3 regions of the Polaromonas sp. P4_F9 genome follow, and region 1 is predicted to be linked to each of the others. Evidence: predicted binding sites of a transcription regulator. Region 1 holds the regulator's gene; each other region holds the start of a gene.
What was found. Region 1 encodes LexA, which represses DNA repair genes until DNA is damaged. Its sites were predicted from a motif close to ACTGTATNNNNATACAGT; they were not measured.
Positions count from the first base shown of each region.

Region 1 (9,547 bases):
CACGTCGCCAAACCAGATGCCTGGCTCGACATAGGTCAGGGTGATCTGCTTGCCCGAGAGGGAGGTGGAGCTTACGCGCACGGCTCCCTTCGCGCAGGCAATCCATTCTTCCGGCGGATCGCCGCGGGCGGCAATCAATTCGCCGTCTTTGTAGCGTTTGACGTAAGCGCATCGCAGGATGTCGTGCCTCAGGGACGGGGACAGTGATGAAAACCAGCGACCACTGTTGATGGCCGCTCTTTCATCTATCGTAAGAATAGGATCGTCCATGGCCTGTCTTTTAAGTGACTAACAAGACCACCATTGTCACCCCAGGCACGCCCCTTGCGCCACCCCGCTGTCACCTCGGCGTCGCCGGAGGAACTCGCTGTTCAAACCTGTCACCCAGGCACGCCCGATGCGGCCGAGACTCCCGTGATCCCGGTGTGGTGGGGCGAGCGCGCTGCAGATGAGCCTCATCTTTTGGGCTATCGCTTCCCATGCAAAGCAAGTTCTGCCACTGCGCTTTGCCATCCGTCTGGTCATGCATTGCCGCCACCGGTTGGCGGAGCAAAACCGGCGGCTCCTCAGCGGTACTGCGGTGTGCGCTTTTCCAGGAATGCGGCGATGCCCTCGCCGCCATTGCTGTGGTGCAGGTTGCGCACGAAATGGTCGCGCTCGCAGGCCAGTTGCTGGCTCAGGGTGTTTGAGGACGCCTCATTGATGAGCTCCTTGATGCTGGCCAGCGCATTGGGCGCCCGCGCATTGAGTTGCCCGGCCATCCTGAGCGCTTCATTCAGGGCGTCGCCCGCGGATGCGACCTTGTTCACCAGGCCAAAGTCATGCAGGCGCTGGGCGCTGATGCGTTCGCCGCCCATGAGCAGCTCGCTGGCAAGGGCGCGCGGCAGAGAGCGCGCCAGGCTCCAGCTGCCGCCACCGTCGGGGGACAGCCCGACCGTGCTGTAGGACATCACAAAGACAGCGTTGTTTGCGGCGACGACAAAGTCGCAGGCCAGTGCCAGCGAAAAGCCGGCCCCGGCCGCCGCACCTTCGACTGCGGCGATCACGGGCTTGGGATAGGTGCGGATCGAGTCGATCCAGTTGTGCAGCCCTTCGATGCTTTGGGCCTGAACCTCGGGTGCCTCGCGCCGGTTGGCCTGCAGGCGCTGCAGGTTGCCGCCCGCGCAAAACACCGCGCCCTCGCCGGTGATCACCACACTGCGGATTTCGGGGTTGTTCTCGGCGGCGTTGAGGGCCTCAATGCCTGCGGCATAAATCTCCGGCCCCAGCGCATTGCGGAACTCGGGGTTGCTCAGCGTCAGGATAAGGGTCTGGCCCTCACTGGTACCTTTGATTGCGCCTGCCATGTCAGTTTTTCCAATGCATCGAAATGAGAAATAGGCAGGGACCGAGTCCCCGTACAAGTCCACTTACCAGTGGGGGCCGCGGAACTGGCTTCGCCAGGCCGCAGGCGCCGCCCCCTGGAGGGGGGAAGGTGCTACACGAAGTGAGCATTCGAAGGGGGTGTCTCACTCTTCATGCATCAGGCTCAGGCCAATGGCGCCGCGGCGGCGCAGCCACGGGGAAGGGCGGTAGCGCTGGTCGCCATAGACGGTTTGCATGTTGAACAGCACCTCCAGCACGTTGGTGGGCCCGTAGCGGTCGCCCATGGCGAGCGGCCCGAGTGGGTAGCCCAGCCCCAGCGTCACGGCGGTTTCAAGATCTTTCGGGCTGCAGATGCCTTGCTGGCAGATGTCGCTGGCAATGTTGACGATGGTGGCCACGACGCGCTGCGTGACAAATCCGCCGCTGTCCCGTATCACGCTCACCGCCTTGCCGTCCCGGGCGAACAGGGCATGGGCGGCGTCGCGCATGTCGGTGCGGGTGGCCGGGTTGGTAGCCAGGACCCGCCGCCGGGTCGCCGCATCGTCAATCAGCATGTCTATACCCACGGTACGCGCCGGGTCCAGCCGCTCCACCACGGCCACCGTGGTGATGTCAAACCCCAGGGGCGCCACCACCACCAGGGCCTGGGGCGACGCGGACTGGCCCGTTTCGATTTTGGCTCCGAGATTTTTCAGCAATTGCAGCAATTCCGAGCGTCGGGATGCTCTGGGCGAAACCCAGACCGGCGGCATTTCGGCGACCTGGGGCACAGGTGCTTCGGCCGGAAGCTGCATGACACCGTCGGCATAACGGTAAAAACCTTCGCCGGTCTTGCGGCCGAGCATGCCGCCCGCCAGCCGTTGCGCCGTGATGACGCTGGGGCGGTAGCGCGCTTCTTCGTAATACTGGTGGTAAATGGACTCCATCACGGGATGCGACACATCCAGCGCGGTCAGGTCCATCAACTCGAAGGGGCCCAGCTTGAAGCCGGCCTGGTCCCGCAGGATGCGGTCTATGGTGGCGAAATCAGCCACGCCCTCGCTGACGATGCGCAGCGCTTCGGTGCCATAGCCCCGCCCCGCATGGTTGACGATGAAGCCGGGAGTGTCCTGGGCCTGTACCGGCGTGTGCCCCATCTGGCGGGCATGGCTGGCCAGCGCGCCGCACACGGCTGCATCAGTTTTCAGGCCGGCGATGACCTCCACCACCTTCATCAGCGGAACGGGATTGAAAAAGTGGTAGCCGGCAAAGCGTTCCGGGTGTTTGAGCGCGGCCGCAATGGCGGTCACGGATAGCGACGAGGTGTTGGTCGCAAGAACGGTTTGCGCCGACACGATGGTCTCGAGTTCGGCGAACAGGGCTTTCTTGACGTCCAGCCGCTCCACAATGGCTTCCACAATCAGATCGCAGTCCGCCAGATCGGCCAGCGTGCCGGCCGTCAGAAGGCTGGCCTTGTGGCTGGTCGCAGCGGTGGTTTCCATCCGGCCTTTTTCCACCAGCTTGTCCCACTGCGCGCAGATGGCCTCCCGCGCCTTTTCTGCCGCACCCGCCTGGTTGTCCATCAACTTGACGACGCTCCCGGCTTGCGTGGCAATCTGGGCAATGCCACGGCCCATGGCGCCTGTGCCAACAATGCCAACGGTTTTGTAAATTGGTTTCATGGAAAAGGATTATTACGCAGGGCGCAAAGAACAGAACTGTGCCGCAATCCTGTTCGCGAGAATTTGGAGTGCCCGGCTGCGACTGCCTCTGGCATGCGCCGGTTGCGCAACCGCAGGATATCTTGAGGGAGAAACCCGGGCAACAGAAAAAAGCGGATTCCGGCTGAGGCTGGTGGCCATTGGCTCCGGCCTCCGGTGCCGGCCCAGTGCTGGCAGTACCCGGCATCAGGGCAAATTAGCGGCGCACTTGCAGGGCACCGGGGTTGACGATGTTCGTCGGTGTTCCCTTGATGAAGTTCACAACATTGTCAAAGGCCGCCCCGAAATACATTTCATAACTGTCCTGCTCCACATAGCCGATGTGCGGTGTGCAAATGCAGTTTTCCAGGCGCAGCAGTGCGTGGCCTTGCAAAATCGGTTCGGACTCAAAGACATCAACAGCCGCCAGTCCGGGGCGTCCGCGGTTGAGCGCGGCAATCAGGGCCTCAGGCTCGATCAACTCGGCCCGCGAGGTATTGACCAGCAAGGCAGTTGGTTTCATGCGCGACAAATCTTCGAGGGTCACGATGCCGCGTGTTTCATCATGCAGACGCAGATGCAAACTGAGCACGTCGCTTTGCTCAAAAAATTCGGCTTTGCTGTCGGCAATTTCAAAGCCGTCAGCCTGCGCCCGCTCGCGTGATGCTTCCCGACCCCAGACGATCACGCGCATGCCAAACGCCCGGCCATAGCCGGCGATGATTTGTCCGATCTTGCCGTAGCTCCACACCCCCAGTGTCTTGCCCTTGAGAACTGAGCCAAGGCCAAAATTGGGCGGCATGGAGGCGGCCTTGAGGCCGGCTTGCTGCCAGGCGCCGTGTTTCAGGTGTGATACGTAGTGGGGAATGCGGCGCATCGCAGCCATCACCAGTGCCCAAGTCAACTCGGCAGGCGCGGTCGGTGACCCAATGCCTTCCGCCACCGCAATGCCGCGCTCGGTGCAGGCTGCAATATCAATATGGCTGCCAACGCGGCCGGTCTGGGCAATCAGCTTGAGTTTGGGCAGCTTTTCAATTACCTGCCTGTTCAGCTGGGTCCTTTCGCGAATCAGCACGATTACATCGGCATCCTTGAGTCGGACGGACAGCTGGCCTATGCCTTTGACCGTGTTGGTGTAGACCTTGGCAGGGTATGCATCCAGTTTGGCCGCGCAGTTCAGTTTTCGCACGGCATCCTGATAGTCATCGAGGATCACAATATTCATGCCGATATTGTGCCTGCAAGATTTTTCTTCCCTCCGAACCGTGGCGCCTGAAAGCCGTCAACTTGTATCGGAAGGAAACCTGTCCCCCATGCCCCTGCAGTTCAGGGGCCGGTGAGTGCGCGGCGCCACGGTGCCACGGAGCCGTGGGCTAACGCCGTGGCAGGCTCAAAGTGTCATAGGTGCACCGGCTTCACTGGACTGCGGTCTCACGTTGAGCCATGCGCTCGAGTTCTGCACAGACGTCAGACATGCGACCGGATATGACCATGCGGCCAGCGCAAGCGGGGCCGACGGCCGCGTCAAACTCGCGCACCACCTTCAAGCGGCTGGTGGCGGAGGTTTTTGCTGCCGCGGCATGTGCGGCGGCAACGCGCCGCCGGGAGGGAATGCAGCCGGGCTTGAAGGGCACGGCCAACTGGTGAGGTGCGCACCGGGTGCGGGCCGGGGCGGAAAACGGCTCTGAAGTGGACTTCGCAGGCACAAACCACGCCGCCAAGGCCTGCATGGGGGCAAGCAAAACCGAGAATACGGGTGAATTTGAAAAACTGACGATTCCCATGATGAACTCCTGAATTAGAGAGGCTTGCGCCCCAATGTTTACAGGCAGGATTTCGGGCTGGCTAAATCGCCAGTGGGGCCGCAACGCCAGGGTGTTGGCCAATCAATGACCAAACGCCCGCCACCTGTCGCGCGACCAGAAAGGGGTTGGCTAGATGAGCATGGTGTTGCGGATCAAACCAACTGCGAGGCCTTCGAGTTCGAAGGGTTCGCCGGGCTCGACCACAATGGTTTTGAAATCCGGGTTCTCAGGCAACAATTCAATCAGATGCTTGGTGCGCCGAAAACGCTTGACCGTCACTTCATCGCCGATACGGGCCACGACAATTTGGCCGTTCCTGGCTTCCTTGGCCTGTTTGACGGCCAGCAGATCGCCGTCCATGATGCCGGCATCCCGCATGCTCATGCCGCGCACCTTGAGCAGGTAATCAGGTTGCCGCTGAAACAGGCTGCTTTCAAAATAATAGGTCTGCTCGATGTGTTCCTGCGCGAGAATCGGGCTGCCAGCAGCAACCCGCCCCACCAGAGGCAGGGCGAGTTGGGCCAGGCTTTGCAACGGCAGGGAAAACTGTTTGATTCTGGATTCGTGGATGGAGCGCAAGGTGTCGCTGCGCAGGCGTATGCCGCGCGAGGTGCCGCTGACCAGTTCAATCACGCCTTTGCGGGCCAGGGCTTGCAGGTGCTCTTCAGCGGCGTTGGCGGATTTGAAGCCCAATTCGTTGGCGATTTCGGCGCGGGTTGGCGGAGCGCCGGTGCGGGCGATGGCACTCTGGATCAATTCCAGGATTTGCTGCTGCCGAGCTGTGAGCTTGGGACCTTCGGAGGATAAATGCGGAAATTCGTTCAGGATGCTCATGACCGGGACTCCTTGATTCGTCAGCCTGGATTGGGTTGGATGCACCGGCCCGCTGGGGATGACCGCGTACCTTGCCTGCTGCATTCACCTTGTCGTATTAATTGTCGTATTTACCTGTTTTAATATCCAGTACCTGTATTTTCATCCAGTTTTTCAAAGAGCGCAAGTCCCTTCTCATCCTTCTTATGAATCGTCAAACCATTGTGATTTTGGGTACCGGCGGCACGATTGCCGGCCGGGCCGCGACCGCCTCGGACAACATCGGCTACACCGCCGCAGAGGTTGGTATTGATCAGCTGGTGGCGGCGATTCCCGGGCTGGCCGAAGCCGGCCCTGTGGTCACCGAGCAGGTTGCGCAGCTCGATAGCAAGGACATGAGCTTTGCGGTGTGGGCGACGCTGGCCGGGCGCGTCAACCACTTTCTGGCGCAGCCCGATGTCGAGGGGATCGTCATTGTCCACGGCACCGACACGCTGGAAGAAACCGCGTATTTTTTACAGGCGGTGTGCAGCCCCGCCAAGCCGGTGGTGCTGACCTGTGCCATGCGTCCGGCAACGGCCCTGGTACCGGACGGCCCGCAGAACATGCTGGATGCCGTGGCCGTGGCCCGCCACACCGGGGCCAGGGGCGTGGTGGCCGTATGCGCCGGCACCATCCATACTGCGCGGGACGTGCAGAAGGTACATCCCTACCGGCTGGACGCCTTCAGTTCGGGTGATGCGGGCCCGCTGGGCTATGTCGAAGAGGGGCGCCTGAGGTTATTGAGGAGTTGGCCTGAAGCAGACGAAAACCGGGCACCGGACACCCTGAAAACAATAACGGCCTTGGGCAGCGAGGCTGACTGGCCGCATGTTGAGATCGTCATGAGCCATGCCGGTGCCAGTGGCGCAGTGGTGGAAGCCCTGATGTCGCGGGGCGTGCAGGGCCTGGTCGTCGCCACAACGGGCAACGGCACCATCCATCATGCGCTGGAGGCTGCTTTGCTCAAGGCACAGGCCAGTGGCGTCACAGTGGTTCGCGCCACGCGCTGCCCCAACGGCCAGGTGCTGCCCAAACCGGGGGATCTCATTCCCGATTCAAAGGGGCTCAGCCCGGTGAAGGCGCGGGTAGACCTGATGCTCCGACTGCTGAGCTGAGGCCCGGTTGCATGCCGTTCAGAAGAACGCAGGAGAACGGCCCGATGAGGCTTGGGCCGGCCGTCTCAGCTCGACAGGGCCTTGAAGGCTCTTTCCGTGATTTCATCGACACCGCCCATGCCGCTGATCGCGCGGTATTTGGGGGCGGCGTGGGGCGAAGTTTTCGCCCAGCTTGAGTAGTACTCCACCAGTGGGCGGGTTTGCGCGCTGTAAACCTCCAGCCGCTTGCGCACGGTCTCTTCCTTGTCGTCTTCGCGCTGGATCAGCGGCTCACCGGTGACATCATCCTTGCCTTCGACTTTGGGCGGGTTGTATTTCACGTGGTAGGTGCGGCCCGAGGCCGTGTGCGAGCGGCGCCCGCTCATGCGCTCGATGATGGCTTCAAAAGGCACATCGATTTCAAGCACATAGTCAATCTTCACGCCGGCAGCTTTCATGGCGTCGGCTTGTGGAATAGTGCGGGGAAAACCGTCAAACAGGAAGCCATTGGCGCAGTCGGGCTGGGCGATGCGTTCCTTCACCAGGTTGATGATCAGGTCATCGCTCACGAGCGCGCCAGCGTCCATGACTTTTTTGGCTTCAATGCCTAGCGGGGTTCCTGCCTTGACGGCTGCACGCAGCATGTCACCGGTGGAAATCTGGGGGATGCCGTATTTTTGGCAGATGAAGGTCGCTTGCGTCCCCTTGCCCGCGCCAGGCGCGCCTAACAAAATCAGTCTCATGGATGTCCTCGGATTTTTATGAATTCAGGAAGTCAACCCGGGAGTTCGGCGCGCCGGTATCTCCATGGGCTGCTTGACAGGTGTTGAGGGCTGCCAGCACGTCATGCAAACCTCACCCCTGCTTTTTGTACAAGGATAGCATGTACACCCCTGACGGCAGCTTACACAGACGCCGGGGTGAGCTGGCTGGCCGCTATGAAAAGAGCTCGCGTGCCCTGGCCAGATCTTCCGGCGTATCCACACCCAGGCCCGGTGCCTTATCGGTAATGTGCACGGCAATCCGGTACCCATGCCAGAGGGCGCGCAATTGTTCCAGTGACTCCAGTTGCTCTAGCGGAGCCTGGGGCAGGGTGGGAAACTGCCGCAGAAAGCCGACGCGGTAGCCATAAATGCCGACGTGGCGCAGCGGTTTGGGCAGTTTGCTGCCCTTTTCGCCATCTTCCCACCAAGGTTTGCCGGCGAAGTCGCGTGCCGCGGGAATCGGCGAGCGGCTGAAGTACAGCGCAGTCTGCCGCGCATCCAGCACCACCTTGACGATATTGGGATTGAGCAGGTCAGCCATCTGGTCAATCGAATGCGCTGCCGTGCTCATGGCGCAGTCAGGTCGTTCATTGAGCAGGTGCGCCACGGCGTCGATGAGGGCCGGGTCGATCAGGGGCTCATCACCCTGCACGTTCACGACGATGTCATCGTCAGCCAGGCCGAGCGCGGTGCAGGCTTCCGCCAGCCGGTCGCTGCCGCTGGGGTGGTCGGCACGCGTCAGGACCGCGGCAATGCCGAACGCTTTGCATTTTTCGATGATGTCGGCGCTGTCGGTGGCGACCACCGTGCTGGCGGCGGTACTTTGCATGGCACGCTGCGCCACCCGCACCACCATGGGTGTGCCACCGATGTCGGCCAGGGGTTTGTTGGGCAGGCGCGTAGAGGCCAGGCGGGCCGGGATGAGGACGGTGAAACTCATGCTCATGCGGGCAGGAAATTGGCAACCGTCACAGTCCCAGCTCCTCGTCGGTCAGGGTTCGGGCTTCATTTTCCAGCAGCACGGGCAGTCCGTCACGCACCGGGTAGGCCAGCCGTGCGCTGCGGGAGATGAGTTCCTGTTTTTCCCGGTCGTAGACCAGGGGGCCCTTCGTCACGGGGCAGACCAGCAGTTCAAGCAGTTTGGTATCCATGGCTTGATGGTAATTGAGAAAGCAGGGGCGCCAACAGTGCATCAAGCGCCCCAAAAAAGGCCGGTTCGGGCGAAAACACCAGCGGAATGGCCAAAAGGTGTAATGGCGCCAGGCCCGGCTTGCCAAACAGTTTGACCGCATCCTTCTCGGTGCACAGGACTGTCTTGCCTGCGCAAGCCGCGAGATCATCGGCGCCAAAGTCGTGATGGTCGGGCAATGACAGGGTCTGCTCCAGTACCAGGCCGCGCGCCCTGAGCATGGCAAAAAAGGCTTCGGGATTGGCAATACCGGCCAGTGCCACAAGGGGCCTGCCCTGCAGCGCGGCCAAGGCGATCTGGCTGCCGTCGGCCGCAATGGCATGGTCGGCCAGTTGCCGGCTGGAGGTGAATCCTTCAAAGGCTGGCTTCAGGCCGGTGTGCAGCACCAGGTTCAGGCCTTGTTGCCGGCGCTCTGGCCACGGTTCGCGCAGCGGGCCGGCCGGCAGCAACCAGCCGTTGCCGACCCCCCGGTCATCAAACACGGCAATTTCAATATCCCGCTGAAGGGCGTAGTGCTGCAAGCCGTCGTCGCACACCACGACGGCCGTGGAGGGGTATGCCGCCAGCAGCAGGCGCACGGCATCCGTCCTTTTTTTTGCCACAAAAACAGGAGCGCTTGTCACCCGTTTTATAAGGGCCGGTTCATCACCCGACTGGGCCGCAGGTGTCCCGGCACCAACTTCCAGACTTTCATGTCCGGACCGTCCATAGCCGCGTGACACCACGCCCACGTGCAGGCCCTGCGCCTGCAAATGCCGCACCAGGGCCAACACCAGCGGTGTTTTGCCCGCGCCAC
Region 1 covers NZ_JBFUJT010000022.1:10,859-20,405, forward strand. Annotated here, with positions in the region: gene AC1DUB_RS18620 (Crp/Fnr family transcriptional regulator) at 1-270, opposite strand, end outside; gene AC1DUB_RS18625 (oxepin-CoA hydrolase, alternative type) at 567-1,346, opposite strand; gene AC1DUB_RS18630 (3-hydroxyacyl-CoA dehydrogenase) at 1,509-3,026, opposite strand; gene AC1DUB_RS18635 (D-2-hydroxyacid dehydrogenase family protein) at 3,262-4,269, opposite strand; gene AC1DUB_RS18640 (hypothetical protein) at 4,460-4,828, opposite strand; gene lexA (transcriptional repressor LexA) at 4,979-5,683, opposite strand; gene AC1DUB_RS18650 (asparaginase) at 5,869-6,819, shown strand; gene adk (adenylate kinase) at 6,885-7,541, opposite strand; gene kdsB (3-deoxy-manno-octulosonate cytidylyltransferase) at 7,735-8,502, opposite strand; gene AC1DUB_RS18665 (Trm112 family protein) at 8,531-8,713, opposite strand; gene lpxK (tetraacyldisaccharide 4'-kinase) at 8,694-9,547, opposite strand, start outside.

Region 2 (9,547 bases), on a different contig from region 1:
TTCAGGTTGCCTTTGACAGTTTCCGGAAATTGTTTTCTAAATTCATCAAGGATCGTAAAAATGAACAAGTCACTCGTTTTGGCAGCTATTGTTGCCGCTGTTGCTCTGGCTGCTTGCGGCAAAAAAGAAGAAGCTGCAGCACCTGCGCCTGCACCAGTTGCCGCACCTGCGCCTGCACCTGCTGCTGCTCCCGCTGCTGATGCCGCTGCTGGTGCCGCTTCGGCTGCCGCTGGCGCCGCTACGGCTGCTGCTGGTGCCGCTTCGGCTGCCGCTGGCGCCGCAGACGCAGCGAAGAAGTAATTCTCTTCAGCGAGTCGAAAAAAGCCGCCGCAAGGCGGCTTTTTTTATGGTTCATACAGTTCATGATTTCCCGGCAGCTTGCCCAGACCCCGGGAATGATTGCTTCGTCACGTCGCGTTGTCAGATCTGTAGCCAGCAGCTCCCGTCATCGGGTTTCGCAACGATGATGTCGTCTGGCGCGCAGGACAAAGCCTGCGCCATGACGTCTTGAACCAGGGCGGGCCGGTTGTTTTGCGCGCTCAGATGGGCTGCCACCAGATGCTTGAGGCCCTGGTGGCGCACCGCGCGGGCGATGTCTGCCGCTGCGGTGTTGGCAAGGTGGCCGTACAGGCCGCCGACCCGCCGCTTCAGAAATGCGGGATAGGCCGATTGAGCCAGCATCTCGGTGTCGTGGTTGCACTCCAGCAGTAGCGCATCGCAGGCCTTCAGGTGCCCCAAGACGTGTGCCGTCGCATGTCCCAGGTCCGTCAAAATCCCCAGCTTCGCCGAGCCATCCGTGCAGGTGAGCTGCAAGGGCTCCCTGGCGTCGTGCGGCACCGTAAAAGGCGTGAGCTGCAGTCCCCCGAGGTCAATGGCTTCACCATCTCGTGCCGTGCGGAGCAGGCCGTCAAAATCCGGCGAGCCGGTAGCGGCATGGGTGCCATGGCTCATCCAGACCGGGATGCGGTAGCGCAGGGACAGTGAGCGCGCGCAACCAATGTGGTCGCCATGTTCATGGGTAATGAAGACCGCGTGGATGTCTTCCGGTCGAAGCCCGGCCTGGCCAAGCCGGTACACGAGGTGCTTGAGCCCCAGCCCGCAATCAATGAGCACCCGAAACGGCAGCAGGCCCAGGGCTTCCACCAGTGTGGCGTTCCCCGAACTGCCGCTGCCCAGGCTTTTGAATCTCAGCACCGGTGCCGCAGGCAGTGATGGGACTGCAAACCGCGGCCTTATTTCAGGTCGTCGGCAATCACCTGAACAATGCGTTGCGCATTGGCTGACGATTCAGGCGCGCCCTGGGCATTGAGTACCGATACCGTGGTGCTTTCGCCCTGGCTCTTGACCGCAATGCGGTACTTCAATGGCGCTGGCGCAGCTGGAGAGCCACTGAACAGTTTGCTGAAGAATCCGGGCTCGCTCTTGTTGGCGCCGGGTTCGATATAGCGTACAAAATAGACGCCCTGGCTGCGGTCGCGGTCTTCCACGGTGAAGCCGGTGCGGTCCAGTGCCAGGCCCACGCGACGCCAGGCGCGCTCGAAACCTTCGTCGATCTGCACGACGGGAAGATTGTTCACGACGGTGGAGCGGGATGTCTGTTTCGTGGCGCCTGCTGCAACGAGGGCCCTGGACTGTTCCTGCGCCACGCCCAGCTTCACCATCAGGCGGCGCAGAAACTCGGCTTCCAGTTCGGGATCGGCAGGGCGCGGTTGCCAGACTGTGCTGTCGCCTGTCACGGCATTGCCGCTCTTGGCGCCGGTGATCACCTCCACCATGCCGCGATGGCTGATGAAAATCTCGGTGCCGCCGTCTGACCGGCGTTCCAGCCGGGTGCGGAACTTGTCGCGTTCGCCGGTGGAATAGGCGCCATCGAGAATTTTTCCCAGTGCGCTGCGAATGAAGTCCTGAGGCAGCTTCGCGCGATTTTCGGCAAAGTCCGTTTCCATGATGCCCAGGTTTTCCTGGTCTTGAGCCAGCAAAAAACCGCTTTCCAGCCAGAAGTCACGCACGGGTCCCCAGAGCTTGTCGGCAGGCCGGTTGATGACCAGCCAGCGCTGGGTGCCCGCGCGCTCTACCCGGACGTCACCTACCGCAACGGCTGCCGTCGGCGCGGTCTGGGGCGCGGCCTGGCCTACCTGATAGCTGCTGGCGGTCACGGCCGTGCCGGGCACCACATAACGGCTTTCACGGTTGAGCTGGGTCAGGTCGGGAGGAATATCCAGCGAGGGCGCTTTGGTAGCGCTCGATTTGTAATCGATACGTTCGCCTTCCATGACATCCCTGATGGTGGAGCAGCCCGCGAGCAGGCTCACGGCAACCAGTGCGGACACGGTTAGCGCATTTTGGGTGGTTGCAAAGGCAGGGCGTTTTGGCAAGTTCTTCACTGGGGTTCCCTTAAAAATCAGATCAGGCCGCTGGCGCGCAGGGCGCCTTCCACGGCAGCTTCGTTGGATGGGTCAAGCGGCGTCATGGGTAGTCGCAGCGCGCCACCGCACAGTCCCATCCGGGCCATGGCCCATTTGACAGGAATCGGGTTGGCTTCGACAAAAAGGTTTCTGTGCAGGGGCAGCAGTTTGAACTGCAACTCCATGGCCCGTCTGGCGTCTCCCGCCACGGCAGCCACGCACAGCTCGTGCATCAGGCGTGGCGCGATGTTGGCTGTCACGCTGACGTTGCCCTGTCCGCCGCAAAGCATCAGCGCCACGGCGGTCGGATCATCACCGGAGTACACGGCAAACCCCTGGGGGACTTCCTTGATCAGCCACTGTGCGCGCTCGATGTTGCCGGTGGCTTCCTTGATGCCGACAATGCCGGGCACTTGGGCCAGGCGCAGCACGGTGGCATGCGCCATATCGGCTACGGTGCGGCCGGGCACGTTGTACAGAACGGTGGGCAGGTCGCCGACAGCCTCGGCGATCGCCTTGAAATGCCGGTACTGGCCTTCCTGGGTGGGCTTGTTGTAATAGGGGACGACTTGCAGCTGGCAATCGGCGCCCACCTGCTTGGCGAACCTGGCGAGCTCGATCGCCTCGGCCGTGGAATTGGCGCCGCAGCCGGCCATGATGGGCACGCGTTTTTTCGCCTGCTCCACCGAGACGCGGATGATTTCGCAGTGCTCTTCGACGTTGACGGTCGGGGATTCGCCGGTGGTGCCGACCACGCCTATGCAGTCGGTCCCTTCGGCGATGTGCCAGTCCACCAGTTTGCGCAGGGTGGGGTAATCTACGCTGCCGTCATCATGCAAGGGCGTTGCCAGTGCAACGATGCTGCCAGTAATGGGTTTCATGTCTTGGTCTGTAGGTTCGCGGCCCTGGGGGGTGGTCTGGAAACAATCATAAAAAGGAGATTGCCGACCCGAAGAGCCAATCCTGCATTCTACCCAGAGGCTAGACCAGTCTATAGCGTGGGGGGACTGGGGATTGGGGTTGCAGGCCCCCGGGCAAACCCGGATGGCTTTCGGGTTCGCTGATCGCGGCAATGCGCTGGACGAAGCGTGGCTGCAGTCCCTGTGGGCCTTCCTCAAAGCCGTCCTCGAAAGCCACCACCCGCAAGCCGCGGCAGATCTCCAGCAATTCACCGGGACGCAACAGAAAATCGGGACGGGAGGGTTTTCCCACCGTTTCATTGCCTTGCGTAAAAGTTTCGTAAATCAGGACACCGCCCGGCGCCAAGCTGCGAAGCAAGGTGGGCATCAGCGGGCGCCAGAGGTAGTTGGTGACCACCACCGCGTCAAATTGCCGGCCAGCAAAGGGCCAGGGGCCATTTTCAATATCCGCCACCACCGCTTCGCGGGCCTGCGCCGGAATTGCGATGGATTCAATAGCCTCCTGTGACCTGTCTACAAGGACGACGGGGTGATTTTGTTGATGAAACCAGCAGGCGTGGCGGCCGCGGCCGCAAGCCACATCCAGCACCACACCGCCGTCTGCCACCAGGTGCGACCAGCGCTGTACCCAGGCCGAAGCCGGCTCTGTGCCGTGCAAGGTGCTTTGCTTTTGCAATGAGGTCATGGGGTTATTAAGGTTAATGGGATTAATTGGGTTAATGGGGTTAATGCGGTTAATAGGATTAATGGAGGTGTTAATAAGGTTAGTGAGGCTTGACCTCATCCTTGAGGGCGGCCAGCGCCATCGACTCGACCCGGGCTGGCGCCATCAGTTTGAGCCAGCGGCCCAGCCTGCCTTTGGCTGTCATCACCACCTCGTGGTCCCGTCGCGCCATGCCCTGCAGAATCAGTCCTGCGCATTCTTCAACGCTCATGGCCTGATCTTCCTTCAGGCCACTGGCGCCGGCTGGGGCCCCTGCCGCATTGAAGCCGCGATACCGGGTCTGCGTAGCGACCACGCCGGGATAGACGGTCGTCACGCTGACGCCGGCACCCTTCAATTCCGCGCGCAGGGCCTCGAAGAAACCCGTCATGGCAAATTTGGTGGCGCTGTAGGCGGTCCGGCCCGGCACGCCAATCAGCCCCGCGAGGCTGGAGACGGCCACGATGGCGCCGCGGCTTTGCTTTAAATGAGGCAGGGCCGCATGGGTGCACCAGACGCTGCCCCAGAGGTTGATGCGCATCAGTTGCTCGTACCAGGCCAGGTCTTCGGCTTTGACGTCTTCAAAGAGCGCCTGCGCCGACCGACCGGCGTTATTGATCAACGCGTCGATGCGGCCAAAGCGGGTGACGGCGGCGGCGATCAACTGCCGGCATTGGGCTTCGACCGAGACATCGGTTTTCACCACCAGCGTTTGGGCGCCGTGCGCCGCACATTGCGCGGCGACTTCCGCGAGCAAGGCTTCGTTGCGGGCAGCCAGCACCAATGCCACGCCGGTGCGGTGCGTTTGCGCCAGTTGCCGCGCCATCTCCGCGCCTATGCCATCGGACGCCCCGGTAATTACGATAGTTTTCATGGCTGCTTGTCCCCGTCGTGATTGGGCTTCAGGTCTCAATGGCCTGTACAAAACTGCGGGCAAGCCTGAAGCCGGCCTGAGGCAATCCTAGAAGCAGGCCCAGACCTGATTGGCCAGCGTGAAGAGAAAATCAGGCCGCGTGTAAAGGGAAAACACGCCCAGCGATGCGAGGATCGCGAGCGCCCACCAGCTGATCTTTTTGGCCACCTTACGCTCCCTGCGGCAGGCCGGCACGCGAAATCGGGGTTTCGCGCACCGGCAGGTTTACCAGTGCTGCAAACACACCCAGCGCAATGGCGATGTACCAGACAATGTTGTAGCTGCCGGTGCGGTCATACAGGTAGCCGCCCAGCCAGACCCCCAGGAAGGAACCGATCTGGTGGCTGAAGAAAATAAAGCCGCCCAGCATGGACATATGCTGGATGCCGAAAATTTGCGCCACCACGGCGTTGGTCGGTGGAATGGTCGACAGCCACAGCAGGCCCATCACGCTGGCAAAGATGTAAACGCTCGTGGGACTCAGCGGGGCGGCCAGGAACACGGCGATGACGATGGCGCGCGACAGGTAAATCGTCGCCAGGATTTTTCGTTTGGCGATTCTCTGGCCCAGCGAGCCGGCAACATAAGTGCCGAACACATTGAAGAGGCCGATCAGCGCCAGTGCATAACTGGCCACCTGGGGCGACAGGCCCTTGTCTTTCAGATAGCTGGGCATATGCACACCAATGAATACCACCTGGAAGCCGCAGACGAAGTAGCCGGCCATCAGCAATTGAAAGCTCGGGTACTTGAAGGCTTCCCGCAGTGCCTGCCCGATGGTTTGCTCGCGTTTGGCCGGCTTGCCGCTCGCAAACCCGCTCTCATGCAGCCCCAGCGCCAGGGGCACGATCATCAAAACTGCAAGGCTCAAGGCGAGCAGGGCTTCTTTCCAGCCCAGGCTGCTGATCAGGAAACCCTCGACGGGCACCATCAAAAACTGTCCGAACGAGCCTGCGGCCGCCGCCACACCCATGGCCCAGGAGCGCTTGTCCGAGGAAATATTGCGCCCGATGACGCCGTAAATCACCGCGTAGGTGGTGCCTGCCTGCGCCGCGCCAATCAAAACCCCTGCCGTCAGCGTGAACAGCATCCCCGTGGGCGACAACGCCATGCCCACGAGGCCCAGGGCGTACAGCAACGCACCGCCCACAATCACCCGGAAGGCGCCAAAGCGGTCAGCCGCCATGCCGGCAAAGATGCCAAAAACACCCCAGGCCAGGTTCTGCACGGCAATGGCAAAAGCAAAGGTCTCGCGCGTCCAGCCCTGCGCTTGGGTGATGGGTTGAAGCCAGAGGCCGAAACCATGGCGTATACCCATGGACAGCGTGACAATCGCCGCGCCGCAGGCCAGCACCTGAAGCATCGACAGGGTTTTGGAAGAAGAAGAAGAGGAAGAGGATGACGCGTCGGGAGGGGGAGCGGTGTTGGAAGCCATGGGCAGACTGTAACGAAAATGTCCACGAGGTGCTGGCGGCCGGGCGGTGCGCCGCGTGGCGGAACCGTCCGGCCCGGCGGGTTCGGTTAGTATGGCTGTATATTTGTACAGTTACTTTTGCGGCCCGGTCTACAATTGCCGCAATTTCCTCATCAGCCATGGCCGACAAACTATCTACCGCAAGCAACGAATATTCCGAAGGCTCGATCCGCGTGCTCAAGGGCCTGGAGCCCGTCAAGCAGCGGCCGGGCATGTATACGCGCACCGACAACCCGCTGCACATCATTCAGGAGGTTCTGGACAACTCGGCCGACGAGGCGCTGGCCGGGTATGGCAAAAAGATCAAGGTCACGCTGCACACCGACGGCTCGGTGAGCGTGGAAGACGACGGCCGCGGCATCCCGTTTGGCCTGCACCCGGAAGAAAAAGCACCGGTGGTCGAGCTGGTATTCACCCGCCTGCATGCCGGCGGCAAGTTCGACAAGGGCAAGGGCGGCGCCTACAGCTTCTCGGGTGGCCTGCACGGCGTGGGGGTGAGCGTCACCAACGCCTTGTCAAAACGGCTTGAAGTGATGTCTTACCGCGAAGGCATGGCCGCCCGGCTGGTGTTTTCAGGTGGCGATGTCATTGAAAAACTGCAGTTGCGCAAGGCTGCTGAAGGCGACCGCAAGTGCGGCACTTCCGTGCGTGCCTGGCCAGACGCCAAATACTTCGAGTCTGCCGCGCTGCCTATGGCCGAGTTGACGCATTTGCTGCGCAGCAAGGCGGTGCTGATGCCCGGCGTGACCGTCACGCTGACCAACGAGAAGACCAAAGAAACGCAGACCTGGGCCTACAAGGGCGGCCTGCGCGACTACCTGATGCAGACCCTCACTGCCGATCCGGTGATTCCGATGTTTGAGGGCGAGGGCTTTGCCGATGCCTCGCACGACAGTTTTGCCGAGGGTGAGGGCGCCCAGTGGTGTGTGGCCTTTACCGAAGACGGTCAGCCCATGCGCGAAAGCTACGTCAACCTGATCCCGACCAGTGCCGGTGGTACGCACGAAAGCGGGCTGCGTGATGGCTTGTTCACTGCCGTCAAGAGCTTTATCGATTTGCATTCGCTGCTGCCCAAGGGCGTCAAGCTGTTGCCCGAGGACGTGTTTGCCCGGGCCAGCTATGTGCTTTCCGCCAAGGTGCTGGACCCGCAGTTTCAGGGTCAGATCAAGGAACGCCTGAACTCGCGCGATGCGGTGCGGCTGGTGTCGAGCTTTGTGCGCCCCACGCTGGAGCTGTGGCTGAACCAGCACGTCGACTATGGGAGAAAACTGGCCGAACTCGCCATCAAGGCCGCGCAAACCCGCCAGAAGGCCGGCCAGAAGGTTGAAAAACGCAAGGGCTCCGGCGTGGCCGTGCTGCCGGGCAAGTTGACCGATTGTGAAAGCAAGGACCTTGCACACAACGAGGTCTTTCTGGTCGAGGGTGACTCGGCAGGCGGCAGTGCCAAGATGGGGCGCGACAAGGAAAGTCAGGCCATCCTGCCGCTGCGCGGCAAGGTGCTCAACACCTGGGAGGTCGAGCGTGACAGGCTGTTCGCCAACACGGAAATCCACGATATTGCCGTGGCCATCGGCGTCGATCCGCATGGCCCCCATGACACGCCGGACTTGAGCGGCCTGCGCTACGGCAAGGTCTGCATCCTCAGCGACGCCGACGTAGACGGCTCGCACATCCAGGTGCTGTTGCTGACCCTCTTTTTCCGGCACTTCCCCAAACTGATTGAAGCTGGTAATGTGTATGTGGCGCGTCCGCCGCTGTTTCGGGTGGATGCTCCTGCGCGAGGAAAAAAACCGGCGTCCAAGGTGTATGCCCTGGACGAAGGCGAATTGACCGCCATATTGGACAAGTTGCGCAAGGACGGCGTGCGTGAGAACGCCTGGAGCATCAGCCGCTTCAAGGGGCTGGGCGAAATGAGTGCGGAACAGTTGTGGGAAACCACGCTCAACCCGGACACCCGGCGCCTGTTGCCCGTGCAGTTGGGCAACTTTGATTTTCTGCAAACCGAGAGCCTGATCACCAAGCTGATGGGTAAAGGCGAGGCTGCTGCGCGGCGCGAACTGATGGAGTTGCACGGTGATGCCGTGGAGATTGATATTTGATGAATTTCCCCCTGAAGTTGTTTTCGCTTTTGCACCTGGCATTGGCATCCCGCGCGTTGGCGGGGATGCTGGCGCCGCGTAGCCCTGACCGCTGGCGCGCGCTGCTGTTGCCCATGCTGGTCATGATGCTTGCGGGTTTGCACGTCACTCCGGCCCGTGCCGATATCTGGGGCTATGTAGATGCCGGGGGCGTTGCCCACTTTTCGGCGATACGGCTGGATGAGCGCTATGAGCTTTTCTTTCGCGGGGCTGAAAGCTTCAGCGCAGGCAACAATGTTGCCAAAAGCGGCAAGGCAGTCGGCAACGGTGCCAACCGGGCCACCGGCGTGGCCGCTGCGCCGCCCAAGCTGCTTGCCTACTTTGATGTGTCTCCCAACTACAAGGCCGTCAAGCACCTGCTGCGCGAAGCTTCCGTCAGGCATGGCATTGACTACGAACTGCTGCAGGCCCTGATCGCCACCGAATCGGGCTTTGACACCCAAGCCGTCTCGCCCAAAGGTGCGGTGGGGTTGATGCAGCTGATCCCGCCGACGGCGGAACGCTATGGCGTCAGGGCCGACAAAAATTCCCCGATCCAGAAAAAGCTGACCGACCCCAAGACGAACATTCGGGCGGGTTCCAGCTACCTGAGCGACCTGATTGCCATGTTCCCCGGCCAACTGGAGCTGGCTGTTGCCGCCTATAACGCCGGCGAGGGTGCGGTGCAGCGAGCCGGTAACAAGATTCCCAATTACCCTGAAACCAAAAACTACGTCAAGACCGTGATGCAGCTCTATAACCACCTTAAGCCGCCCAGCATGATGGCGTCGCCCGGCCGGGTTCGCATGGAAATGATGGGCGGAGCAACCGGCCGCAGCAACATGGTGCCGCCCACAGTGGTGTCCACCGCCACGCCAGAGGTCCAGCCCGAGCAGAACTGACGTCACAATGCGCCGGGTGTTCAGCCCGGGAATGTTTGCGCGGGATGTGCCACCCACCAGCCCGGCGGCCTGAAAAACGGCTCCCCCCTGCATTTCTTTGTAGCCTTGTGCCG
Region 2 covers NZ_JBFUJT010000017.1:150,583-160,129, forward strand. Annotated here, with positions in the region: gene AC1DUB_RS16450 (hypothetical protein) at 92-511, shown strand; gene AC1DUB_RS16455 (MBL fold metallo-hydrolase) at 421-1,194, opposite strand; gene bamC (outer membrane protein assembly factor BamC) at 1,233-2,330, opposite strand; gene dapA (4-hydroxy-tetrahydrodipicolinate synthase) at 2,402-3,286, opposite strand; gene AC1DUB_RS16470 (class I SAM-dependent methyltransferase) at 3,387-4,010, opposite strand; gene AC1DUB_RS16475 (SDR family oxidoreductase) at 4,090-4,902, opposite strand; gene AC1DUB_RS16480 (MFS transporter) at 5,111-6,304, opposite strand; gene AC1DUB_RS16485 (DNA topoisomerase IV subunit B) at 6,535-8,514, shown strand; gene AC1DUB_RS16490 (lytic transglycosylase domain-containing protein) at 8,580-9,434, shown strand.
Region 2: the regulator LexA is predicted to act here: its motif matches at 6,471-6,488, upstream of AC1DUB_RS16485 (DNA topoisomerase IV subunit B).

Region 3 (9,547 bases), on a different contig from region 1:
CAGATCCTCCAGGCCGGCTGGTACCTGCTGGAACTGATCAACGAAATTCTGGACCTGGCGCTGATCGAGTCCGGCAGGCTGTCGCTGTCGCTGGAGCCGGTGTCGCTGGCGGAAGTCATGCTCGAATGTGAAACCCTGGTCGAATCGCAGGCCGCCAAGCGCGGCATCCGCGTGGCTTTTCCGCAATTTTCCCTGCCCTGCTTCGTCAGCGCCGACCGCACACGGCTCAAGCAGGTGCTGATCAATTTACTGTCCAACGCGATCAAGTACAACACCAGCGGCGGAACGGTGGCGCTCAAATGCGTGAACGTTTCGCCCCAACGCATACGCATCTGCGTGGAAGACACCGGCGAAGGCCTGAACCCGGCCAAAATCGCCCAGCTCTTCCAGCCCTTCAACCGCCTGGGCCAGGAGGCCAATACCGAACAAGGTACCGGCATTGGCCTCGTGATGACCAAGCGGCTGATCGAGCTGATGGGCGGCGTCATCGGCGTGGAGAGCATTGTCGGCCAAGGCAGCGTGTTCTGGATCGAAATGGACCTCACCGAGGAACGTGAGCTTCACCCGGAGCTGGCCAGCCTGGCGCCGGCCCTGCAAAGCCAGGTGCCGACGGATCCCCGCGCCCACACCCTGCTGTATGTGGAAGACAACCCGGCCAACCTGATGCTGGTGGAAGACCTCATCGCGCGCCGCTCCGACATACGGCTGCTATCGGCCCGGGATGGCATCAGCGGCATCGCGATGGCCAAGGCCTCGCAGCCCGACATCATCCTGATGGACATCAACCTGCCGGGCATCAGCGGCATCAAGGCGGTGCAGATTCTGTGCGCGGACCCCTTGACGGCGCATATTCCGGTGGTGGCGCTGAGTGCCAACGCCATACCCCGCGACATTGAAAAAGGCATGGAGGCCGGCTTCTTCCGCTACCTCACCAAACCCATCCGGATCAATGAATTCATGGACACCCTGGACCTGGCGCTGAAGTTTTCCAAAACAAAGTCCCGACGCCCTCCCGTACCGGAGAAAACCGCATGAACACCGAATTCGACATCCTGAACGCCAGCATCCTGGTGGTGGACGACCAGGCCGCCAATGTGCAGCTGCTGGAGCAGTTTCTGGGCAACACCGGCTACACCCGCGTCCGCTCCACCATGGACCCGCTGGAGGTGGCCGGTCTGCACGCGGAACACCGCTATGACCTGATCCTGTTGGACCTGAAAATGCCCGGCATGGACGGCTTTCAGGTGATGCAGGAGCTCAAGAAAAACACCAGCGACGACTACCTGCCTGTCATCGTCCTGACCGCGGAGCCGGGCCACAAGCTGCGCGCCCTGGAAGCCGGTGCCAAGGACTTCATCAGCAAGCCCTTTGACCTGGTTGAAGTCAAAACGCGCATCCACAACATGCTGGAAGTCCGTCTGCTGTATAAAAAACTGGACAACTACAGCAAGCTGCTGGAGCACGCCGTGCACCAGGGCACGGTCGAGATCGACGAAGCGCGAAGGCAGTAAACGCCTGGTTCTTGGCGGGGGGCCGGACGCCGGACGGCTCAATGAAAGTCCCGGCTGGAGGTGCCCAGCCGCCCCAGCAGCGGCGTGAGGTCTTCCAGCCGGTGCGCCACCAGGTTGCGCACTGCGCCATAGCCTTTGGCGGTGCCGCTTTCTTCACTGCGCTGCCACACCCCATACACCGCCAGCAGGCGGGCATGCAGTACCTCGGCGCGTTGCGCCTCCCGCAATGATTTCCACACGATCACGTTGACCGGGCCGGTTTCGTCTTCCAGCGTGACGAAGATGGTGCCATTGGCCGTTTGCGGCTGCTGGCGCACGGTGACGATGCCGCAGCCGGCCACCTCTTCGCCGTCGGGCAAGGCATTGAGCTCGCTGGCGGTCAGCAGGCCCTTGCGCGCCAGCCGTTCCCGCAGCAGCGCGACCGGGTGGCGCCGCAGCGTGAGGCCCGTGGCTTTGTAGTCGAACAGGATGTTCTCGCCTTCGGGCGTATCGGGCAGCGCCAGCGGTGTTTCATGCGTGGGCACGGACTTGAGCAAGCCCGGCGCCGGCTTGATGGCCGAGGCGTCCCACACCTGCTGGCGCCGGTGGCCGGACAGGGGCAGCAAGGCATCGGCGGCGGCCAGCGCGTTGATTTCCAGCGTATTGAGTCGGGCGCGCGACACCAGGTCTTCCGTCGAGCTGAAAGCCGCCTGCGCTCGCGCCTCCACCAGACGAATGGCAGCGTCTTCGCGCAGGCCGGACACCAGGCGCAGGCCCAGCCGCACCGCTGGCTGCCCTGCATGGATGCCGGGATGGCGGGGCATGACAGGTTGCGCAGCCGCCGGCTCCAGCGTGCAGTCCCAGTCGCTGTACATCACGTCCACGGCGCGCACCTCCACGCCGTGCCGGATGGCGTCCTGCACCAGTTGCGAGGGCGAATAAAAGCCCATGGGCTGCGAATTGACCATGGCCGCCAGAAAGCAGGCCGGTTCGTGGCACTTGAGCCAGCAGCTCACGTAGACCAGCTTGGCAAAACTGGCGGCGTGGCTTTCGGGAAAGCCGTAGTCGCCGAAGCCCAGGATCTGGCTGAAGATGCGCTCTGAAAATTCGGCGCTGTAGCCGTTGTTGACCATGGCATTGACCAGGCGGCCATGAAAGCGGTCCACCCCGCCCTTGCGTTTCCAGGCCGCCATGGAGCGGCGCAGGTCGTCGGCCTCACCGGGCGTAAAGTCGGCGGCGATCATGGCGATCTGCATCACCTGCTCCTGGAAGATCGGGATGCCCAGCGTGCGTTCCAGGGCCGGGTTGAGCGCCGGGTATTCAGGCTTGATCTCGCCGCCCGTCCGGAGGATTTCGCGATTCTTCAGATAAGGGTGCACCATGCCGCCCTGGATAGGCCCCGGCCGGACGATGGCGACCTCCACCACCAGGTCGTAGTAATTGCGCGGCTGCAGGCGCGGCAGCATGGACATCTGCGCGCGGCTTTCGATCTGGAACACGCCCACCGTGTCGGCCTCGCAGATCATGTCGTAAGTTTGCGGGTCTTCCAGCGGGAGGGTGTGCATCTGGTCATCGCATTGCCGGGTTTCATTGACCAGGCCCAGGCAACGTCTGATGGCCGACAGCATGCCCAGCGCCAGCACATCGACCTTGAGCAAACCCATCGCCTCCAGGTCGTCCTTGTCCCACTGGATGATGCGGCGGTCTTCCATCGAGGCAGGCTGCACCGGCACCAGCCGCGTGAGCTTGCCCTGCGTCAGCACAAAACCACCGACGTGCTGGCTGAGGTGGCGCGGAAAACCAATCAGCTGCGCCGACAAATCAAGCCACTGCAACACCGGCCCCGCCTGGCCCGCCAGGCCGGCTTGCCTGATTTTTTCTTCCAGCACCTCGCTGCCGTCAAACCAGAAATGCTCTTTGGCGAACTGGTCGATCAACTCGGGCGCCATCGCCAGCGCCTTTCCCACATCGCGAATCGCGCTGCGCGGCCGATAGCGGATGACGGTGGCGGCAATGGCGGCGCGGTCATGCCCGTACTTTTTATAGATGTACTGGATGACCTCTTCGCGCCGCTCGTGCTCAAAGTCCACATCGATGTCAGGCGGTTCGCTGCGTTCGCGGCTGATGAAGCGCTCAAACAGCAGATTGCTTTCAACCGGGTTGACGGCCGTGACGCCCAGGCAGTAGCAGACCGCCGAATTGGCCGCCGAGCCGCGCCCCTGGCACAGGATTTTCTGCTCATTCGCAAAGCGCACGATGTCATGCACGGTGATGAAGAACATCTCGTATTCAAGCTCTTCGATCAGCGCCAGTTCAAACGCAAGCTGCGCCCCGATTTTCCGGGGAATACCGCGCGGATAGCGTGTGTGGGCCCCCTGCCAGGTCAGCCGCCTGAGCCAGCGTGCGGGCGTTTCGGCAGGCGGCACCATGTCTTCCCGGGGGTAGCGGTAGAGGTTGCGGATCTCGTCGAGATTGAAGCTGCAGCGCGCCGCCACCTCCAGCGTGGCACGCAGCAGCGCGGCCGGGTAAATGCCGGCCAGCCGCATGCGCGGGCGCAGGTGCGCCTCGGCATTGGCCTGCAGCGCAAAGCCACATTCATGCACCGGCCTGCCCAGCTTGATGGCCGTCATCACGTCGTGCAGCGGCTTGCGCGAGCGCTTGTGCATCAGCACGTTGCCGGCCGCCACCAGACGTATGCCAGTGTGCTCTGCAACCTCCTGCAGCTGCTGCAGGCGCAGCGCGTCGTCCAGGCCCTGCAGCAGTTCGACGGCCAGCCAGGCATTCGGGCCAAACAGTCCTTTGGCCCAGGCAGCGTGCGCGCCCAGCGCTTGCACATCGATGGCGTCGGGCAAGGGCGACAGCAGGACTTCGCAATCGGCCAGCCGGGAAAAATCCGTCTTACCCATGGCAACGCGATAGCTGCCTTTTTCCACCTCGTCACCGGCGCGGCGCGCCTCGGTGATGAACTCGCACAGGTTGCCCCAGCCCGCGGCGTTGTGGGGCAGCACCACCAGCCTGAACGCATGGCCGTCCTGCACCAGGAACTCGGCCCCCGGCAGCAACTGCAGACCGAGCTCCCGGGTCACTTCATGCGCCCTCACCACACCGGCCACCGAGCATTCGTCAGTGATGGCCAGCGCCTTGTAACCCAGCTTGAAAGCCCGCTCGGCCAGCTCCTGAGCATGCGAGGCGCCGCGCTGGAAGCTGAAATTGCTCAACGCATGCAGTTCGGCGTAATCGGGCAGCACGTAGGCGGACATGCGTTCCCCTCAGGCAAAAAAACCGTGCAGGTACCAGGCGCGCTGCCGCGCGGCCTCGGGTGTGGCGCCCAGCCTCTCGCTGTAAATCCAGAGCAAGGCGCCCTGCTGGCTGCGGTAAATGAAGTAGTCGCGAAGCGCCCACGGCTTTTCACACAGCCCGGCGCCGCGGGCGGTGTTGCTGTCGGCCAGCAGCCATTCGGCGGCCTCCAGCCGCTGCGGCCCCGTCAGGCGGTGCAGCTTGCCCTGATAGACCGGGCTGTTGCCGACAGTGGCCAGCTTGAGCGGCTCGGGCAGCAACCAGGTCGGGTACAAAGCTTCGGTCTTGATCTCCGGACAGGAGGTTTTTGAAGCATCTCTTGAACGTTTCAAACCTCCAGCCCGGACAGGATTTTTATGCGCAGCGATCGATTGAATCGCCCCCCTGGCATGAACCCAGCGTTGCATCAGCTCCGGCCGATGGTCCGCGCAAGGCTGCCAGGCCTGCACCTGCGCATCGCCCAGGCGGGCGCTCAGCCGCTCGACCAGCTCCACCACGCTGTCACCCTGTTGGCGCACCTCCATCAGCAGGCTACCGGTGGCGGCGGCCGAGTCGGCCAGCAACTCGGTGGCCAGTGACTGCAAGGTCAGGCTGTGCACCGGCGCCGGCAGCTTTTGCTGGGCCAGGTGCTCGGCCACCAGCCGCGCCACATGGCGAAGGTCTTGTGCGGGCTGGGCCGTGCGGATCTCCAGTTCGCCGGTCGGCGCCACGTCGCGGCGCTTGTCCAGGTGCCAGATGATTTTCAGGGCGCACAGCCCGCTCTGGCGCCCGAGCAGCCAGGCGTGCAGATGGACCAGCAGCCGCTCCACGCCCGCCATCAACGCGGGGGCGTGGGTGACCAGTGCGTTGAGTTCCAGTTTTTCCTCAAAGTGCTCGGGCAGCACCTGCCACTCGTAGTTGTCGGGCGTGCTGCCGCGGGCGCGGTCCAGCGCCTCCAGCAACTCCGCGCCAAAGCGCCGGGCCACGCCGTCACGCGGCAGGCGCAGCAGGTCGTCCCAGTTGCGGCAGCCAATGCGCTCCAGCACGCCCAGATGCGGGCGGGCAGCCGTCAGGGTGTGCATGGGCAGGTCGGCCACGCGCTTTTTCACGACGATATCAGTCTGAGTCTGAGTCTGTCCATCTTGCAGCCGCAAACGGCCAAGCGCTATCAAGGACGTCGCGCCTTGCGCCCGTTTTACCTGAGCCTGCAACCCGTTTTCTTCAAAAAAAACAGCCAAACGCTGCTCCAGCAGCTGCATCAGCCGCGCCAAGCCGCCAAAGAGGCGCAGGCTGCCCGTCACGTCCATCAGCACGGCCTCGTCCACCAGCGCCACACGCGGCGTAAAGCCCAGTGCCATGCTGGCCACCGCCCGTTGCACCGCAGCGGCGTCCAGCACCTGGCGGGCGGCTGGGCCCGGCTCAGTGGTGGTCGAGATATGCAATGCGATCCAGCAGCGCATGGATGGGGCCCTGAGGTGAAGTGACAGGAGGCGACACCAGCGAAGGCAGCAGCATGAGCGCCGGAACGCCGGCTTCTTCCCGCTGGCGCCGCGCTCTTTCGCGGCTGGCGGCCAGCAGCTCCGCCAGCCGGGCCGGCCGGGTATCGAGCAGCACCGGCGCGGCCAGAGGCGGGCCACGGCGTTTGAGCACACGGACCAGCAACTGGCCCGCCTCGTTCACCGCGCCTTCAATCAGCAAACGCAGCGGCGCGGGCGACGACTCATGCTGCGCCCGCAGCGGCCTGAAGACAAACAGCAGCTTGTTGTGCGCATGGGCCGCAATCTGCAGACGGCGCACGTGCGCGCTGCGCGCATCGGGCAGCCAGGCCAGCACGCTGTGCACGTCGGCGCACTGCAAGGCTTCACGCGTGGCCCACAGCAGCGACGGCGCGTCACCGGGTTTTCCGTGAATGCTGAGCAGGCGCTGCATATTCAACTGGCGCGCGCCCAGCGCCGGGCCAAAGGGCTGCCAGGGCACGCCCACCAGCACCGTCAACAAATCAGGCACCGCCGCCTGCACGCAAGCCAGGGCCGGCACGACCAAACCCCATTCATGCAGTCCGGCTTGCGGCTGCAGCACTTCCACTAACGCACCCTGCGGCCAGCCGCCGCCGGGCAACACATGGTTGAGCGCCGCATAGCCCGTGTCCACGGTCTGCAGGCTCGCGCTGCCCAGCTCGCCCGCGCGCCACACGTGGGCGAGGTCCGGCACGGTGCGGGCCACAGGAATCGGAGAAAGCATGGGATGGGCTCAATCGGGTAAAACACCCAGCCAAATAACTGGATATAAACACAGTATATTGCCTGATTCAAGCCCCGTGCAATTACCCCTTCGCCCGGCTCGGGCGTGCGCCGCCCTCCCCTGTCAAGGGACTGACTTCATTGAGAAAAGAAAATGGAAAAGGGAAAAAGCGCCAGGGTGCAGCCGACCCGGCGCTTGATGAGAAGGCGTTGCGCTCAGCGCTGGCGTGCCAGGCGGGCGATCAGGACCAGCCCCACCAGGCCAATCGTCACAAAGCACAGGAAGGACCAGTTGGCAATCGAGCCGCCCAGAAAGGTCCAGTCAATTTTGGTGCAGTCGCCACTGCCCTTGAAGATCATGGGAATCGCGCGCTTGAGCGGAAAGGTTTCGATCATTCCGTAAAAGTCACGGCCGCAGGAGGCAATCTCAGGTGGGTACCACTGCAGAAAACTCTGGCGGGCCGCCACAAAGGCACCAAAGCCGGACAGCAGCACCAGCAAGCCCGAGCCCGTGATCAGCAGCCCCCTGCTTTTGGCTACTGCGGTGATACCTGCAACCACAGCCACCAGCACCAGCGCGTAGCGCTGCACGATGCACATGGGGCAAGGCTCTAGGCCCACCACATGCTGCAGATACAAACCAAAAGCCAGCATGGCCACACAAGCCAGACACACCAGCGCCAGCACACGGCGTGGCAGCGCGTCGAAATACGTCAAAAACATCAGCTTCCCTTTAATCAATATACGAATTGTCCGCTGGTTCGTGAGCCTGGGCGGCTAGAAGTTCCCGGGCGGCGCCAACTGGTTGATGGCAAGCGCCTTGGGCAATGAGTTCGCGATTTCCCCTTTTGCAGGATGCTCGTGTTGCGAAGAGGCATCAAGAGAAGTCAAAGCAGGAAAACCGCGCACAGCATAGTCGGTTTTGGCCCTTTTTCAGGCATAGTGCCTGTGTCCCGCAGCTTGCCCCGCAAGGTGAACCGTGGAAAACATATGGGCGGCGACTTTGGCGAAAGCAATATACCTACTCATTTATCCAGCATAGCGTCTCAACTCCATGTCAAAAAACAGTTATTTCAAGTTTGGCGCGCCGTGTTATTTCGCAGGCGGGCACGTTATTCCGCAGTTTTGCGGGATATATCAAAGTTAGGCTGCTCGTGGAAGCAGCGTCCCCACTCCAAAAAGTACAAGAGGCAACATGAGCACCAAATATCAGATCTTCATTAGCTCTACGTTTGACGACCTCAAAGAGGAGCGTTCGCAGGTAATAAAAGCGATCCTTGAAATGGGGCACATTCCCGTGGGGATGGAAATGTTTAGCGCTGCCGACGAGGAGCAATGGAAGTTAATAGCGCGACAAATCGACGAGACGGACTACTACGTCGTGATCGTGGGGCACCGCTACGGATCAATGATTGACGGCATAAGCTACACGGAAAAAGAATTCGCTTATCAGCGGTTCCAAAAGCGGCTTCATCGGAGGAGTCCGAAGATTTGCCAAATACCGTCCCAGCTAAGAAATCTGCAAGTAAGCGCAGCAACAAGTGAGGCTCGCGGCCTGACCCATACATCGAGCGGACGCCCCAAAGCCTTCGGCTTTGTGCCGCCGCTCATGTCAAACGTCATCCCTCCACAAACACCCTCGCCTTGCGCGGCGTCACCACCAGCATGTCGCCTTCCCGCAAGCCCATGTCCTTAAACTGCTGCGACGGCATCTGGGCTTCAATGAGGGAGTCGCCTGACGCGTTCCCTTTCTGCTCGTAGCCTTCGACCGGCATCAGCTCCAGCCGCGCAATCGGGCCGATCACGATGGCGCGCTCCAGATGCGCGACGATGCCTTCGGCGCCCGGTGAATAACGCTGCACTTCCAGGTCGTGCGGACGCACATAGGCAAAGGCCCTGGCGTCCTGTGCGTCGGCATGCTCGGGGGAATCGATGCGCAGGCCTTCGAGATGCACTTCGCCTTCATGGGCGCGGCCGTGAAAAAGATTCACGTCGCCCAGAAAGCCGTAGACGAACGGGCTGGCCGGGTGGTCCCAGACCTCTTGCGGGGACCCAATCTGTTCGACCTTGCCGGCATTCATCAGTACCACGCGGTCGGCCACTTCCAGGGCTTCTTCCTGGTCGTGCGTCACAAAGATGCTGGTCACATGCAGGTCGTCATGCAGGCGGCGCAACCAGCGGCGCAATTCCTTGCGCACCTTGGCATCAAGGGCGCCAAATGGCTCGTCGAGCAGCAGCACCTTGGGCTCCACGGCCAGGGCGCGTGCCAGCGCAATACGCTGGCGCTGCCCGCCTGAAAGCTGCGACGGAAAGCGGTCGGCCAGCCAGTCGAGCTGCACCAGGTTGAGCAGCGAATGCACTTTCTCCTTGATCTGCGCGTCGCTGGGGTGCTGTCCGCGCGGCCCGAACCAACGTTTTTTTATGCGCAGGCCGAAAGCGACATTTTCAAACACCGTCATGTGACGGAACAGTGCGTAGTGCTGGAAGACGAAGCCCACCTGCCGTTCGCGCACATGCACGTCGGTGGTGTCTTCTCCGCTG
Region 3 covers NZ_JBFUJT010000024.1:23,805-33,351, forward strand. Annotated here, with positions in the region: gene AC1DUB_RS19605 (PAS domain-containing hybrid sensor histidine kinase/response regulator) at 1-1,035, shown strand, start outside; gene AC1DUB_RS19610 (response regulator) at 1,032-1,511, shown strand; gene AC1DUB_RS19615 (error-prone DNA polymerase) at 1,550-4,750, opposite strand; gene AC1DUB_RS19620 (Y-family DNA polymerase) at 4,760-6,226, opposite strand; gene imuA (translesion DNA synthesis-associated protein ImuA) at 6,186-7,007, opposite strand; gene AC1DUB_RS19630 (disulfide bond formation protein B) at 7,223-7,729, opposite strand; gene AC1DUB_RS19635 (DUF4062 domain-containing protein) at 8,202-8,702, shown strand; gene AC1DUB_RS19640 (sulfate/molybdate ABC transporter ATP-binding protein) at 8,626-9,547, opposite strand, start outside.
Region 3: the regulator LexA is predicted to act here: its motif matches at 7,045-7,062, upstream of imuA (translesion DNA synthesis-associated protein ImuA).